3 regions of the Rhizobium sp. P1_E1 genome follow, and region 1 is predicted to be linked to each of the others. Evidence: riboswitches for the same ligand, from Rfam matches in the RefSeq annotation. Region 1 holds a riboswitch; each other region holds the start of a gene.

The links. A riboswitch is a leader RNA that binds a small molecule or an ion and turns the genes downstream of it on or off. The one in region 1 is predicted to bind cobalamin.
Region 2: it holds a riboswitch for cobalamin, as region 1 does, so the genes downstream of both, nrdH (glutaredoxin-like protein NrdH) here and cobU (bifunctional adenosylcobinamide kinase/adenosylcobinamide-phosphate guanylyltransferase) in region 1, are expected to answer to the same signal.
Region 3: it holds a riboswitch for cobalamin, as region 1 does, so the genes downstream of both, bluB (5,6-dimethylbenzimidazole synthase) here and cobU (bifunctional adenosylcobinamide kinase/adenosylcobinamide-phosphate guanylyltransferase) in region 1, are expected to answer to the same signal.

Annotation. Positions count from the first base shown of each region.
Region 1 is NZ_JBFUAY010000003.1:32,683-37,892, forward strand. It holds gene cobN (cobaltochelatase subunit CobN) at 1-1,782, opposite strand, end outside; gene cobW (cobalamin biosynthesis protein CobW) at 1,787-2,836, opposite strand; gene cobU (bifunctional adenosylcobinamide kinase/adenosylcobinamide-phosphate guanylyltransferase) at 2,841-3,365, opposite strand; cobalamin riboswitch at 3,527-3,923, opposite strand; gene AC1D1Z_RS02505 (chloride channel protein) at 4,182-5,210, shown strand, end outside.
Region 2 is NZ_JBFUAY010000025.1:20,442-25,651, reverse strand. It holds gene AC1D1Z_RS12080 (heavy metal translocating P-type ATPase) at 1-991, shown strand, start outside; cobalamin riboswitch at 1,156-1,379, shown strand; gene nrdH (glutaredoxin-like protein NrdH) at 1,645-1,866, shown strand; gene nrdI (class Ib ribonucleoside-diphosphate reductase assembly flavoprotein NrdI) at 1,881-2,285, shown strand; gene nrdE (class 1b ribonucleoside-diphosphate reductase subunit alpha) at 2,264-4,468, shown strand; gene nrdF (class 1b ribonucleoside-diphosphate reductase subunit beta) at 4,556-5,210, shown strand, end outside.
Region 3 is NZ_JBFUAY010000026.1:8,919-14,128, reverse strand. It holds gene AC1D1Z_RS12345 (phosphatase PAP2 family protein) at 1-474, shown strand, start outside; partial or broken gene AC1D1Z_RS12340 (molybdopterin-dependent oxidoreductase) at 584-1,261, opposite strand; gene bluB (5,6-dimethylbenzimidazole synthase) at 1,258-1,944, opposite strand; cobalamin riboswitch at 1,987-2,174, opposite strand; gene AC1D1Z_RS12330 (MFS transporter) at 2,349-3,752, shown strand; gene AC1D1Z_RS12325 (methyl-accepting chemotaxis protein) at 4,022-5,210, shown strand, end outside.

The DNA.
Region 1 (5,210 bases):
ATAGAGATGCGGCAGCGGCCCGAGGATCGCCTCGGGATAACAGCTTTCTGACAGCGCCAGCGCCTTGCCCGGCAGCCATTCGAGATTGCCGTGCTTGCCCATATGTATGACGGCATGCGCGCCGAACTCGCGGCGCAGGAAAGCGTAGAAGGCGAGATAACCGTGCGGCGGCACGAGATCCGGCGAATGATAACTCTCTTTCGGATCGATATTATAGCCGCGTGCTGGCTGGATGCCGACGAGCACCTCGCCGAAGCGCGCAAAAGGCAGGGCGAAGACGCTTTCGCGAAAATACGGATCATCTTCGGGATCGCCCCAGCGGGCTCTCACCTCATCCTGAATCTTACTGGGAAGCGATTCCAGGAAGCTGTTGTACAGACTCAGGGAAAGCGTCTCGCGGATGATCTTTCCGTCGGAACCGGAATTGGTCGGTCCTTCCATCAGGTGGCGGATCAGCGCATCGCCGTCGGCGGGAATCTCGGCGACCGGATAACCCGCCGATCGCATGGCGCGAAGCACCTCGACGGTGCCGGCCGGCGTATCCAAGCCGACGCCGTTTCCGAGCCGGCCGTCGCGGTTCGGATAGTTCGCCATGACGAGCGCGATGCGCCGGTCGCCGGCGAAAGTCTTCCGCAGCCGCGCCCAATTGGCGGCAAGCTCAGCCGTATAGCGCACCCGGCCGGCATCGGCCTGGCTGGCGACGATGTTCGTCTCGACCAGCGCATCGTAGCGCGCCGCCGTCTTGAAGGAGACCGCCCGCGCCAGCACCCGGCCATCGACTTCAGGCAGTGCCACGTTCATGCCGAGATCGCGCGCCGACAAGCCCTGCGGAGAAGCCGCCCATGCCTCCTTCGACGAGGCCGACAGGATCGCCTGCAGCACGATCGCCTCATTCGCTTCCAGCACCGTCGGCTGCCGGTCCGCACCCGGTGCCGAGACCGCAAAGCCCGTCGTGTTGATGACAACGTCGGGTTTCAGCGCCGAAAACACGCTTTCGAGAATGCCGGTGGAGATGGGATCCTTGAGGCTATAGGCAAAGACCGGCAGCGGCCGGAGGCCGAGTGCGGCCAGCGCCTCGACAAGCGCTTCGATCGGCCCGGTCTCGCCGCTCTGCACCAGGGCGCGGTAGAAGCTGATGGCGACTGTAGGGGATTCAAATCCCTCCTCCGCTACCATCCCCGCACCCGAAGACATATCTAAAACGACCCGCCGCCACTCCTCGACCCCGATCAACCCCCGCCCCGGCCACCAAATACCTGCCTTCATCAAAGGCACAGCCGGTGCCGGCTTATCTGTGCCCGACAGCATCGCCCCGGCATAATCGAGAAACGCCCGCGCATTAGCATCGCCGCCCTCGATCAGATAGGCCCAGAGCGCGTTGAGATCGTCGAGATCAACATTGGAGAAAGGAACCAGCCCCGCATCTGGCCTGGCATCACCCGGCAAGACCGCAATCAGTGCACCGGCGCGAGCCGCAGCCGCATGCAGCGCTTCCAGCGCATAGTGGAAATAGCTGGCGCCGCCGAGCGCACGCACGATGATCAGCTTCGCATGCCGCGCGGTGCGCTCGACATAGGTATCGACCGACATCGGATGCTTGAGGCTCATCAGACTGGCGAGCCTCAGCGAAGGTGCTGTCCGGCGATCGCGATGGGCGGCTGCGATCGCGGCAAGCTCGCTGTCGGCCGCCGACAGGAACAGGATATCGCCCGGCGTCTGCCCAAGGTCGATTGCCTCCTCGCCGTCGCTGATCGTTCCCTGCTGGGCCAGAAGCAGATGCATCGGTCTATGCCAGCGCTTCGATCGCCGCCCTCACCGCGTCCTGGTCCATTTCGTGCAGGCCAATGACAACGAGGCGTGTGCCGCGCTTTTCTCCGGCTGCCCAGGCGCGGTCGAAATAATGGTCGATGCGGCTGCCGACGGCCTGGAGCTGCAAACGCATCGGCTTGCCTGAAACGTCGACGAAACCCTTGAGACGCAGCACGTCATGGGCTGATATGATGTCCTTCAGCGCTTCGACGAAACCGGCGGGATCGGCAATGGCTCCGAGATCGACGACAAAGCTGTCGAATTCGTCGTGATCGTGCGGCGCGCCATCCTCATGCTCCAGCTCGTGATGCGACTTGCGATTGGCGACATCGTCCTCCGTGCCGATGCCAAGGCCGAGCAAGATGCCGGCTGACACCTCGCCATTTCTCGCCTCGATCATCACGGGCTTGCGCACCGTGCGGGAGGCGACCTCGTCGCGCACCCTGATAAGGCCCGCGGCGTCGATCAAGTCGGTCTTGTTGAGCACGATGAGGTCGGCGCAGGTGAGCTGGTCCTCGAACAGCTCCTCGATCGGGCTTTCGTGATCGAGCGATTCATCCTCGGCACGGCGCGCATCGACGGCATCATGGTCGTCGGCGAAACGGCCGGCGGCAACGGCAGCACTATCGACCACCGTGATGACACCGTCGACGGTCACCTGGGTGCGAATGTCGGGCCAGTTGAWGGCGGCGACCAGCGGCTGCGGCAAAGCAAGGCCCGAGGTTTCGATGACGATATGGTCGGGCCGCTGTTCGCGTTCGAGCAGCTTCGTCATCGTCGGGATGAAGTCGTCCGCGACCGTGCAGCAGATGCAGCCATTGGTGAGCTCGATAATGTCGTCCTCAGTGCAATTCTCCGCACCGCAGCCCTTCAGCACGTCGCCGTCGACGCCGAGATCGCCGAATTCGTTGATAATCAGCGCAATCTTCTTGCCGCCGGCATTGGTCAGCAGGTTGCGGATCATCGTCGTTTTGCCGGCACCGAGGAAGRCGGTGATGACGGTTGCGGGAATCTTCTGCTGGTTCATGGACTTAACCCTTCATTTTCAGCGGCAGGCCTGCCGCGATGAAATAGACTTCGGCGGCCTTCGCCGCGATCGATTGGTGCAGCCGGCCGGCATGATCGCGAAAATCCCGCGCCATGCGATTATCCGGCACGATGCCGAGACCGACCTCGTTGGAAACGAAAACGAGCCGCGCCTTCGCGGCGGGCAGGAAATCGGCAAGTGCGGCAAATTCCACCGCCATCTCACGCTCCTCGATCATCAGATTGGTGACCCAGAGCGTCAGGCAATCGATCAGCACGATGCGCCCTTCGCCATCGATGTCGGTAAGCTTGCCGACAAGATCGAGCGGCTCCTCATGCGTCGTCCAGGACGGACCGCGATCGGCCTTGTGTTGCGTTATGCGCGCCTGCATCTCCTCGTCCCAGGCCCGCCCGGTGGCAAGGTAGTGGCGATCCAGATCGGTCGCGGTGACGAGGGATTCGGCGAACCTGGACTTGCCGGAGCGCGCGCCGCCGAGGATGAAGACAGTGTTGGAGGGGGCAGCCGTCATGCCGGCGTTGCCTTCTGAATAGATGCCGCGCAAGCCGCTACGGAAGACGCCGGCGGCTGTAAGGCCCCGCCAAATCGCGCCGCACCAGGCTGCGCTGAATTCAATCGTTCAGCCAAGACAACCTCCGTGCTGGCAACGGGCATAGTGCCCAGGTGTGGGCTTCGCGCCCGGCACGCATGGCAGGTCTCCTGGCTCGCGGTTATCGGCCGCGATCGGGGCAGACCGGAAACCGGTCGCCCTGATCGTGCCAGCGGATCATCCTCGCCTTCCCGGCTGCATCAGTGAAAAGGTGGACGATTCGTAGACTTGAGAGGCGTCCGACCCCGGTTGATCACCATGCATATCCAGTGGCTTTTCCGGCATGCCGCCCGTCCCGCCCGCCTGCACGATTGCAGGCTGCCGGCAGAAAGGGCTTAACGCCGGATGGAAGACCCTGACCGCTCTACAGTCGCGGGGTCGGCTGTGATGAAGGCGCCCGGCTTGGGTCCGCCGCGTCACATTCCCTTTTCATCCGGAAGGGCGTAACACCGATCCGGAACCATCCGTTATGTCGGGATGGTCGGGCGACCATCCGTTGAGGGATGGTTAGGCAAGCTCAGAGGTGAAGTCAACCGGCCTTGGCGACCGGGCAATGGCCGGCCAGAGGAAGCAACTCCGCCAACACGACTTACTCTACCTAAAATATCGTCATTTATCAGAGACTTACGTCATAAAAATTTGTCCCAGCCGCCGGCTTTTCGCCGCAATTGCGTCGCAAGCGGACTGCGCGACCATCTCCGCCCTTGACCGGGCCTCTCCCCGCCTAGTTGTCTAGCCATGCTTATGAAATTGGATCGGCGCCGTTTTCGTGCGCTGCGTGTTTTCTTCGATCCGGGACGCCTGCGGGCGCTGACCCGCCGTAGCGAGGTCGGTCTGTCGCTGGCGGGCGCCGTCGTCGGCATCATCTCGGGTCTCGCCGTCACCGGCATGAGTTACGTCTCCAACGAGCTGCATCAGCTGGTCTTCGGCATCGCCGACAGCGAGCGGCTGAGCTCGTCCGAGATCGAGAACAAGATGCTGCTGCTCACTGCCCCCGTCATTGGCGGCGCCCTGCTCGGCCTGTTGCTCCTAGTGCTGGCGAAACGACGCAAGAAGCCGATGGTCGACCCGATCGAGGCCAATGCGCTGCATGGCGGCCGCCTGTCCTTGACCGACAGCATCATCGTTGCCGTGCAGAACCTGATCTCCAACGGTTTCGGCGCCTCCGTCGGCCTGGAGGCCGGCTATACCCAGCTTGCCGCCGGCCTCGCCTCCAAATTCGGCCTGAAGCTGCAGCTTCGCCGCTCGGACCTGCGCACCCTCGTTGGCTGCGGCGCGGCGGGCGCCATCGCCGCCGCCTTCAACGCGCCGCTGACCGGCGCTTTCTATGCCTTCGAGCTGATCATCGGCACCTATACGATCGTGTCGCTGACGCCTGTCGTCGTCTCCGCCCTTGTCTCCACCCTGATCGCAAGGCTGCTTGCCGGCAGCGATTTCACCATCGATATCGGCAGCTTCGGCTCGGTCGTGCCAGCCGATTATATCCCGGCACTGCTGCTCGGTGCTTTCTGCGCCGGTGTCGGCATCCTGATCATGCAGGGCGTCGCCTTTGTCGAAGAGCTGGCGCGCAAGAGCTCGATCGCCCCACCCTTCCGCCCGGCACTCGGCGGCATCATCGTCGGGCTGTTGGCGATGATCTCACCGCAGGTGCTCTCGGCCGGCCACGGCGCGTTGCATCTGAACCTTTCCCGTGAGGTGGCGATCCCGACGCTGATCGGCCTCTTCCTCTTGAAATCCTTCGCCTCGGCGATCTCGATCGGCTCCGGC
Region 2 (5,210 bases), on a different contig from region 1:
ATCCGGTGCGCGGCGCGGGCTGCTGATGAAGGGCGGCGCGGTGTTGGAAACGCTCGGCAAGGTGACGATGGTCGCCTTCGACAAGACAGGCACGCTGACAGAAGGCAAGCCTCAGGTGACCGACATCATTTCCTTTGGCCTGAGCGAGGCGCAGGTGCTGTCGCGCGCGGCGGTGCTGGAGCAGGGTTCCAGCCATCCGCTGGCGCTGGCGATCCTCAACCGCGCCAAGACGGACGGCGTTCCCGTGCCGCCGGCCTTCGAGCTTGAAGCGYTGCCGGGCAAGGGTGTCAGCGGCAAAGTCGGCGGTGAGGCGCTGGATCTGCTGTCGCCACCTGCCGCCCGCGAGCGCGGGACGCTCAGCGCGGAACAGGATGCACGCATCACGGCGCTGAACGACGAGGGCAAGAGCGTGTCGGTGCTGCTCGTCAACGGTGTTGCGGCCGGCCTGATCGCCATGCGTGACGAGCCGCGTGAGGATGCCGAGGCCGGGCTCGCTGCCCTCAAATCAGCAGGCGTCAAGGCGATGATGTTGACGGGCGACAACAAGCGGACGGCAGCAGCCGTTGCCGGCATGCTCGGCATCGACTGGCGCGGCGAGATGATGCCAGAGGATAAGCAGCGGGTCGTTGGCGAATTGAAGCGCCAGGGCTTCATCGTGGCCAAGGTCGGCGACGGCATCAACGATGCTCCGGCGCTGGCCGCTGCCGACATCGGCATCGCCATGGGCGGCGGCACCGATGTGGCGCTGGAGACGGCGGATGCTGCCGTGCTGCACGGACGCGTTGGCGACGTGGCGCGGATGATCGAACTTTCCAAACGCACGATGCGCAACATCCTGCAGAATATCACCATCGCACTCGGGCTGAAGGCGCTGTTTCTGGTGACGACGATCATAGGGATCACCGGGCTCTGGCCAGCGATTCTTGCCGATACCGGCGCCACCGTGCTGGTGACGATCAATGCACTGCGGTTGCTTCGGATAAAAATATGAATGTCGTTTGAGGAGCCGGCTTCTGCCGGCTCTCTTTATGATGCGTTCTCCACAGCGCTTTTCCGTTAACGCTTCGTTATCCACATCATACACAGGCGCGGCGATTCGTTGCCGCCATTGTTGCGCCGCCACAACAACTTGTTGACGTCATGATCGATTCGCGTACCATATCTAGTGTTCGAGGTTCCGTCGATTCGTGAGGATCGGTGACTAAGACGGGAATTCGGTGCGCTTCGCCATCATGGCGCGGCAATGCCGGGGCTGCCCCCGCAACTGTAAGCGGCGAGCAACTGTCCGATTTCAGGTCACTGGAGCATGATGCTCCGGGAAGGCTGGGCAGGCGCTTTGACCCGTGAGCCAGGAGACCTGCCTCGAACGAAACGTCCACGGGCGGGGTGTCCGGAAGGTCGCGTTGCATGGCTGCGGGGAATCTCCGCATCGCGTTTCGCAGGCCCGAACCTCCTCATGAGCCACTTCGGGGTGAAGTCATGTCAGAATTTCAGTTCAGGCCGCCACCCGCTAGAGGTAGAGGGCGGAGTACGCCCAGCGGCTAAACAGCCGCACAGCTCAAAATCATCAGAGAATTTTTCGACGGATATCGACAGATTTCCGATCGATGTCCTGCGCCCAATCGCATCGTCACGAGGAATATCATGACCATTACCGTCTACAGCAAGCCTGCCTGCGTCCAGTGCACTGCCACCTACCGCGCCCTCGACCGTCTGGGCGTCGATTATGACATCGTCGATATCTCGCAGGATGCCGAAGCGCTCGATCGCGTCCGCAGCCTCGGCTACATGCAGGCGCCTGTCGTCATCGCCGGCGAGCAGCATTGGGCGGGCTTCCGTCCCGACATGATCAGCGCGCTCTCCTGACCTGAGGACAAGCGATGGGCCTGATCGTCTATTATTCCAGCCGATCCGAGAACACCCATCGGTTCGTCGCCAAGCTCGGTCTGCGCGCGGCGCGCATTCCGCCAGGTGGCGCAGACGCGTTCCATATCCGCGAACCCTTCGTGCTGATCGTGCCGACCTATAGCGGCGACGGCGGCAAGGGTGCCGTTCCCAAGCAGGTGATCCGTTTCCTCAACGATGCGGAAAACCGAGGACACATCCGCGGCGTGATCGCCGCGGGCAACAGCAATTTCGGCGAGACATACGGGCTCGCCGGCGACGTGGTCTCGCAGAAATGCCAGGTGCCGTACCTTTACCGGTTCGAGCTCATGGGCACCGACGACGACGTCGCCAAGGTCAAACACGGAATGGAACGATTTTGGACACGGGAACAACCCTGACGCGGGATGCGGGCGCAAAACCGCATCAAATTTTTGCTCAGCCCGCCGGGGAGAGGCCGCCGAAAGCAGCCGAAACCCTCGACTATCACGCGCTGAACGCGATGCTGAACCTCTATGACGATGAGGGGCGGATTCAGCTCGACAAGGATCGTTTGGCGGCCAAGCAATATTTCCTCCAGCATGTGAACCAGAACACGGTGTTCTTCCACAATCTGAGGGAAAAGCTCGATTACCTCGTGACCGAGGGATATTACGAGCAGGAGGTTCTCGACCAGTATTCCTTCAATTTCGTGCGGGATCTGTTCGACCAGGCCTATGCCAAGAAATTCCGTTTCCCGACCTTCCTCGGCGCCTTCAAATATTACACCAGCTATACGCTGAAGACCTTCGACGGCAAGCGCTATCTCGAGCGCTATGAGGACCGCATCTGCATGGTGGCTCTGGCCTTGGCGCGTGGCGACGAGGCCCTTGCCCGCGACATGGTCGACGAGATCATTTCCGGCCGTTTCCAGCCGGCGACGCCGACCTTCCTCAATGCCGGCAAGAAGCAGCGCGGCGAACTGGTTTCCTGCTTCCTGCTGCGCGTCGAGGACAATATGGAATCGATCGGCCGGTCGATCAATTCGGCGCTGCAATTGTCGAAGCGCGGCGGCGGCGTGGCGCTGTCGCTGACGAATATCCGCGAGGCAGGCGCGCCGATCAAGCATATCGAGAACCAGTCCTCGGGTATCATCCCGGTGATGAAGCTGCTCGAAGACAGTTTCTCCTATGCCAACCAGCTCGGGGCGCGGCAGGGCGCGGGTGCGGTCTATCTCAATGCCCATCATCCCGATATCATGCGCTTCCTCGACACCAAGCGCGAAAATGCCGACGAAAAAATCCGCATCAAGACGCTGTCACTCGGCGTCGTCGTGCCCGATATCACCTTCGAACTCGCCAAGAACAATGAGGATATGTATCTGTTCTCGCCCTATGACGTGGAACGCGTCTATGGCGTGCCTTTCACCGAGATTTCGGTGACGGAAAAATATCGCGAGATGGTGGCGGATGCCCGCATTTCGAAGAAGAAGATCAAGGCGCGCGAATTCTTCCAGGTGCTTGCCGAAATCCAGTTCGAGAGCGGCTACCCCTACATCATGTTCGAGGACACGGTGAACCGGGCGAACCCGATCGCCGGACGTATTTCGATGAGCAATCTATGCTCGGAAATCCTGCAGGTCAGCGAGGCGAGCGAATATCATGACGACCTTTCCTACAAACATCTCGGCAAGGATATTTCCTGCAATCTCGGCTCGCTGAATATCGCGGCGGCAATGGATTCGGCAGATTTCGGCAAGACGATCGAGACCTCGATCCGGGCGCTGACAGCCGTTTCCGACATGAGTCACATTTCCTCGGTTCCCTCGATCGAGAAGGGCAATGACGAGAGCCATGCGATCGGCCTCGGCCAGATGAACATGCACGGTTATCTCGCCCGCGAGCGTATCTTCTACGGCTCCGAGGAAGGCGTCGATTTCACCAATATCTATTTCTATACGGTGACCTATCACGCAATCCGCGCCTCGAACCTTTTGGCGGTCGAACGCGGTACGAGCTTCAAGGGCTTCGAGAATTCGAAATATGCCTCCGGCGACTATTTCGACAAATATACAGAGCAGCTCTGGGAGCCGGCGACGGAGACGGTCAGGGCGCTGTTCGAGACGTCAGGCATTCACATTCCGACGCAGGAAGATTGGGCCACGTTGAAGAAGGCGGTGATGGCCTCCGGCCTCTATAACCAGAACCTGCAGGCGGTTCCGCCGACGGGGTCGATCTCCTATATCAACCACTCGACCTCCTCGATCCATCCGATCGTCTCGAAGATCGAAATCCGCAAGGAAGGTAAGATCGGCCGCGTCTATTATCCGGCGCCGTTCATGACCAACGACAATCTCGACTATTATCAGGATGCCTACGAGATCGGGCCGGAGAAGATCATCGACACCTATGCGGCGGCGACCCAGCATGTCGACCAAGGCCTGTCGCTGACCTTGTTCTTCCGCGACACGGCAACGACGCGCGACATCAACAAGGCGCAGATCCATGCCTGGAAGAAGGGCATCAAGACGATCTACTACATACGCCTTCGCCAGATGGCGCTGTCCGGCACCGAGGTGCAGGGCTGCGTATCCTGCACCTTATGATTTGATTGCGGCTGACGCTGCAAGAAGCGGGAGGGTTCCGCAGTTCCCTTCGCCATGCAGACGCTGACGCCCGAAAAGGACCACCCGATGAACATGCAAATCAAACCTGCGTCCCGCGTGCGCGCCATCAATTGGAACCGCATCGAGGACGATAAGGATCTCGAAGTCTGGAACCGGCTCACCGGCAATTTCTGGCTGCCGGAGAAGGTGCCGCTTTCGAACGACATTCCTTCCTGGGCGACGCTGACGCCGGTCGAGCAGCAGCTGACCATCCGCGTCTTTACCGGTTTGACGCTGCTCGACACGATCCAGAACGGCGTCGGTTCCATCCGGCTGATGGAGGATGCGGTGACGCAGCATGAGGAGGCGGTACTTTCCAACATCTCCTTCATGGAGGCGGTGCATGCGCGCTCCTATTCCTCGATCTTCTCGACGCTGTGCTCGACGCCTGACGTCGACGATGCCTACCGCTGGTCGGAGGAGAATGAATTCCTGCAGCGGAAATCGGCGCTGATCATGGAGCAGTACGGCTCCGGCGATCCGCTGAAGAAGAAGGTCGCGAGCGTCTTCCTTGAAAGCTTCCTGTTCTATTCCGGATTCTACCTGCCGATGTACTGGTCGAGCCGCGCCAAGCTCACCAACACGGCCGACATGATCCGACTGATCATCCGCGACGAGGCGGTGCACGGCTATTATATCGGCTACAAGTTCCAGCGCGGGCTGGAGCGGCTCGGTGAGGAGA
Region 3 (5,210 bases), on a different contig from region 1:
TACAAGGCGTTCTATTGGCAAAGTCCATCCGGCCTGTTCACCGACTGGTATGACTATGCCAGCAAGTGGATGTTCGAGGACAAGACGGATTCGAACCCGCCGCGCGCCGCACGGGCTTACGCGATGCTCGCAACGGTCTACTATGACGCCTACATCGCAAGCAACGACGGGAAATACGCTTATTGGTACCTGCGGCCCAACATGCTTGACCCGAGCATCACTCCCCTGTTCGCAGTGCCGGCCCATCCCAGTTATCCGTCGAATCACTCCACGTTGTCGACTGCCCGATGCGAGGTGCTTGCCTATCTGTTCCCCGACCAGGCGGAGTTCATCCGAACGGTCGGCAAGGAAGCGGGCGATTCCCGCATCTGGGCCGGCATCCACTATGAAATGGACAACCGGGCCGGTGCCGCACTTGGCAAAGCAGTCGCCGGGAAATTCATCGAGCGGGCAAAAAAAGACGGGGCAGACTAGCGGAAGGGCCGCTAGCGCCTTTCTCCTGAAATGTCGCAATCCTAAGCGAAGGGTTCTCGGTGGAACGTTCCGTTCACTCAGCAGCCGACGTGCGAGGCAGCAACGTTTCTCAAACGATGCGGATGCGGCGCGTCACCTGGCCATTGCTTTCCCAGTATGTGTGCTTTTTGGCGATCAAGGGATCGTCCATCGCCGGTTGAATTTGCCCTGCGGTACTGATCGCGCGCGAGGTCACCGTGTGTTCTCCAGGCGAGGGATTTGGCCAATCCAGTGACCAAATCTTCCAGGCGTATTCGGCCTCCTCGCTATGATCGATGACTGCCGGCATCCAGGGCCCTTGATCAATTTTCAGTTCGACCCGGTCGATCGGTGCACCCCAGGCTGCGCCGACGACCCGGTGACCCGAGTCGTTGCGCGTGACCTTGGCGGGCGCGGATTTCAGCAAGGCCCGGCCGACCGAGGTCTCGGCCCGCACGGTCTCGCCTTTGTGCTCTTCCTCCCGGATGGTGACATAGTCGCGGCCCATCAGCAGGCTCATGAAGCGGGTGTCGCGAACCTCGATGCCCTTCAGCCACTTGACGTTGGCGATCCCGTACCAGCCCAGAGTTATCAGCCGCAGCGGGAAACCGTTGGGGGCAGGCAGGGTCGCTCCGTTCATTTCGTAGCAGAGCAGATTGTCGGGGTTCATCGCGTCTGCGAGCGACATGCTGCGAGCGAAGTTCTGTTGCATCTTGATGTCGCGAATCGTGACCTCGCCTTTGTCGGTGCCGAAGAAGACGACCTCTAGGTGTTCAGTCCCCATCCATCATGGAAGACGAGTTCCTCGAGCGGCAGCCGCTGCCGCCAGCCTTTGACGGACAGTTCCGGCTCGTCATAGAGCCGGTCGACGAAACCGGCACAGAGCCAGGCGACCACCTCGATATGCTGGGGTATGCCGAGAATGCTCTTCAGCTCGCCTTCATGAAAGATGCTGACCCAGCCGATCCCGACCCCTTCCGCCCGCGCCGCAAGCCAGAGATTCTGGATGGCGCAGACTGTGGAATAGCTATCCATCCTGGGATTGTGCGTGCGCCCCAGCACGACGCTGCCGCTGCGGGTAGGATCGCAGGTCACGCATATGCCGAGCGGCGCCTCGACAATGCCTTCGAGCTTGAGCGAGCGGTAGGCCTGCCGTCGTTCACCTTCGAACATCAGCGCCGCCTCCTCGTTGGCCCTCGCAAAAGCATCCCGGACGCGCGCCCGCACGGTTGCGCTTTTCACCAGAATGAAATTCCACGGCTGCATAAAGCCGACGGAGGGTGCATGATGGGCAGCCGTCAGCAGCCGCTGCACAAGATCATCCGGCAAGGGGTCGGGCAGGAACTGGCTGCGAACGTCGCGCCGCGTCATGATCGCATGATAGACGGCCTCGCGTTCGGCCAAGGAAAAACCGGACGCCGCTGAAAGGGCATCCTCATCAAAGGGTCGCATCGTCAAATCCCCAACAACGCAACCGCCCCGCCGTCCGCGCGGATCGGTCTATCTAGCCAGGCCGGTCTTCTGACTCGGCTTCATCCGTCTGCCGCAGCCTTCCCGGCGAGAAGCCAGTGGCGTGATGAAGCGGCAAGCGTCGGCCTTACAGCGTTGGGCACGTTCCGGCTTTGCACCGGATTCCCGATTCTCCCGCCTGGACGGCGGGCACCTGACGGCGCATCTATTTCAGGAAAGCGCGGCGGCGGCAAGCCGGCCCTCATGCCGCCGACACGCTGCATGCGACATTGACTTCATGGACAGAGGCGCATCGCTGCCTTAGAAACAAACCGATCCTGACCGACGCCCATGGCGCCGCACTTTTTCTCTTTGCACTTTGGTTGCCCGTGCCCCGCCTCACGCCCATGATCCTTGCGGTCGCCCTGTTCATGGAACAGATGGATTCGACCGTGATCGCCACCAGCCTACCGGCGATCGCAGCCGATATCGGCACCTCGCCGATCGCGCTGAAGCTCGCTGTTACGAGCTATCTCGTGGCGCTGGCGATCTTCATCCCGATCAGCGGCTGGATGTCCGATCGTTTCGGCGCGCGCAACATCTTCCGCATGGCGATCTTCGTTTTCATGATCGGCTCGATCGCCTGCGCCTTTTCCAATTCGATCACGGCCTTCGTGATCTCACGCCTGATCCAGGGCGCCGGCGGCTCGATGATGACGCCGGTCAGCCGCTTGCTGCTGGTCCGGGGAACGCCGCGTCACGAACTCGTCGATGCCATGGCCTGGCTCACCATTCCAGCGTTGATCGGTCCCATCATGGGTCCGCCGATCGGCGGCTTCCTCACAACCTACCTCACGTGGCACTGGATCTTCTGGATCAACGTCCCGATCGGCGTGCTCGGCATCATCCTCGTCACCCGTTTCCTGCCGGCGGTTGAGCCACGCAGTCCCCGGCCGATGGATTTCCCCGGCTTCTTTCTTTGCGGCCTCGGCTTCTCCGGCTTCGTCTTCGGCCTGTCGGTGATCAGCCTGCCGGCCGTGCCCGTTATCTACGGTTATGTCACGGTTGCGATCGGCATCCTTGCCGGCCTCCTCTACCTCCTGCATGCCCGCCGCGTGCCCTATCCGCTTCTCGATCCGAAGATGTTCCGCTACCCGATGTTTCGGGCGGCGATCCTCGGCGCCTCGAATTTCCGCATGGGACTTGGCGCCCTGCCTTTCCTGATGCCGCTGATGCTCCAGCTCGGCTTCGGCTTGACGCCGCTGCAATCGGGCTCGGTCACCTGCGTCAGCGCGCTCGGCTCCATGGGCTCGAAATTCGCCGCCTCGCGCACCTTCAATGCCTTCGGCTTCCGCACGGTGATCTCCCTCACCACCTTGCTGGCGGCGATCTTCCTCGGCATCAACGGCCTGTTCACCGCCGAAACGCCACTGTTCCTGATCATGGCCTGCCTGCTGATCGGCGGCCTGTTCCGCTCCATGGCTTTCTCGGGCGTCAACGCCATGGCCTTCGGCGATGTCGATGATGCCGACAGCAGCCAGGCAACCGCAATCAATGCCGTTGCCCAGCGTATCTCCATGGCGATGGGTGTGGCGATCGCCGGCGGCATACTCGAAATTTCCAGCAGCTTTCACGACGGCAGGCTGCTGGTCTCGGATTTCCACATCGCCTTCTTCAGCGTCTCGGCGATTTCGTCGCTGGCCTGCATCACCTTCCTGCGCCTGCCCCACGATGCCGGCGCTGAACTGACGGCGCGCGGCCGCAAGCGCCGGCACGTCGAGCCGAAAGAGGCCGTGGCGGAAAATAGCTGATCTCCCCGGCGCAATGGAAGCATTCCTACACCCACCGGTTCGCAAGGCTCGGCGCAGGGGGAGGCAAGGCGAATGGCGCGCGTGTGCCCCGCATTCCTTTCTACTTTATGATTTATTCACACATCAAATACACACTGCGTTTGCGCGTTTTGGGTTGCTATCTGGACATGGGCATGAGCGCTCGTGATGCGACCGTCAGCGTCGATGCCCGTATTGATACGCCAGTCGGGAACATGTCCGACTGAGCCGCAATTCTAGGCCGCCGCGGAATGTTCCAATTTTTGAAAACGATGCCTCTGACAGCCAAGCTGGCGGCGATTATCGTTGCCGTAAACCTCTGCGGCATTTCCGCTTTCGCCACCTATACCTGGATGTACGAAACCCGGGCGTTGATAGATGGCGCCAAGGCGAACTGGTCCAAGGATGCGGAGCAGTTTGCATCTCTGGCCGCCGGCGGCGTGAAATGGGGGAAGGCGAACGCCGTTCGCGAGGCTTATTCGCTCTACCGCGACGACCCCTCGCTCGATCTTGTACAGTTTGCCGCATTCAACGCGGAACCGGCCTCCGTCGATACGTGGACACGCGACGGCATCAACGGTTTGCCTGCACCCGCCGATCTGGCGAAGCGTCTCAGCGCGAAACCGGAAAAGACGACTGTCGATGATAGCGGAACCTCCGCCGGCGTGGTCACGATCATCGCGCCGCTTCCGCTGGATAAGGCAGGCAAGGCCACCGGCTACATCGTCACGAACTGGTCTGTCGAAAAAATTGCTTCCGAAGTCAGGCAGAAAGTTCTCATTTCGCTGCTCACGCAGTCCGCGATCACCGCCATGGCCGTCGTTGCCTTCCTTCTCGCCATGCGCAGCCTGGTCGGCCGGCCCATCAGGGTGATCAGCGAACGAATTAGTGCGTTGCAGAAAGGCGATCTGGTCTCTCCCGTCACCTACAGGGAAAATGGCGACGAGATCGGATTTCTGGCGCGTGCACTGGAAGTTTTCCGTCACGAGGCGATTGCGAAAGTCGAGAGAGAGCAGGCCGCTGCCGAGCAGAGTGCTTCGCTCGACGCCGAACGGGCGCGCAACGCATTGTTGACCGAAGAGGCCAGCAACACGCAACGGCTGGTCATGAACGCTCTCGCGAATGCATTGGAAGGGCTCGCCGCCGGCGACTTCTCGATACACCTGGCCGATGTCGGTCCCGAATTCGATAAATTGCGGCAGGATTTCAACAACATGGTCGATGCGGTCGCGGCCGCTCTGACAGAGATCAAGACCGCTTCCGTGGCGGTTGAAACCGGCTCGAGCGAGCTGGCGACCTCCGCAGATCAACTCGCCAGGCGGACCGAGCAACAGGCAGCAGCATTGGAACAGACCGCCGCCGCACTGGATGAGGTGACCACGACGGTCAGAACATCGTCGCAACGGGCTGAAAATGCCGGGCAGTTGGTCGAGGAGACAA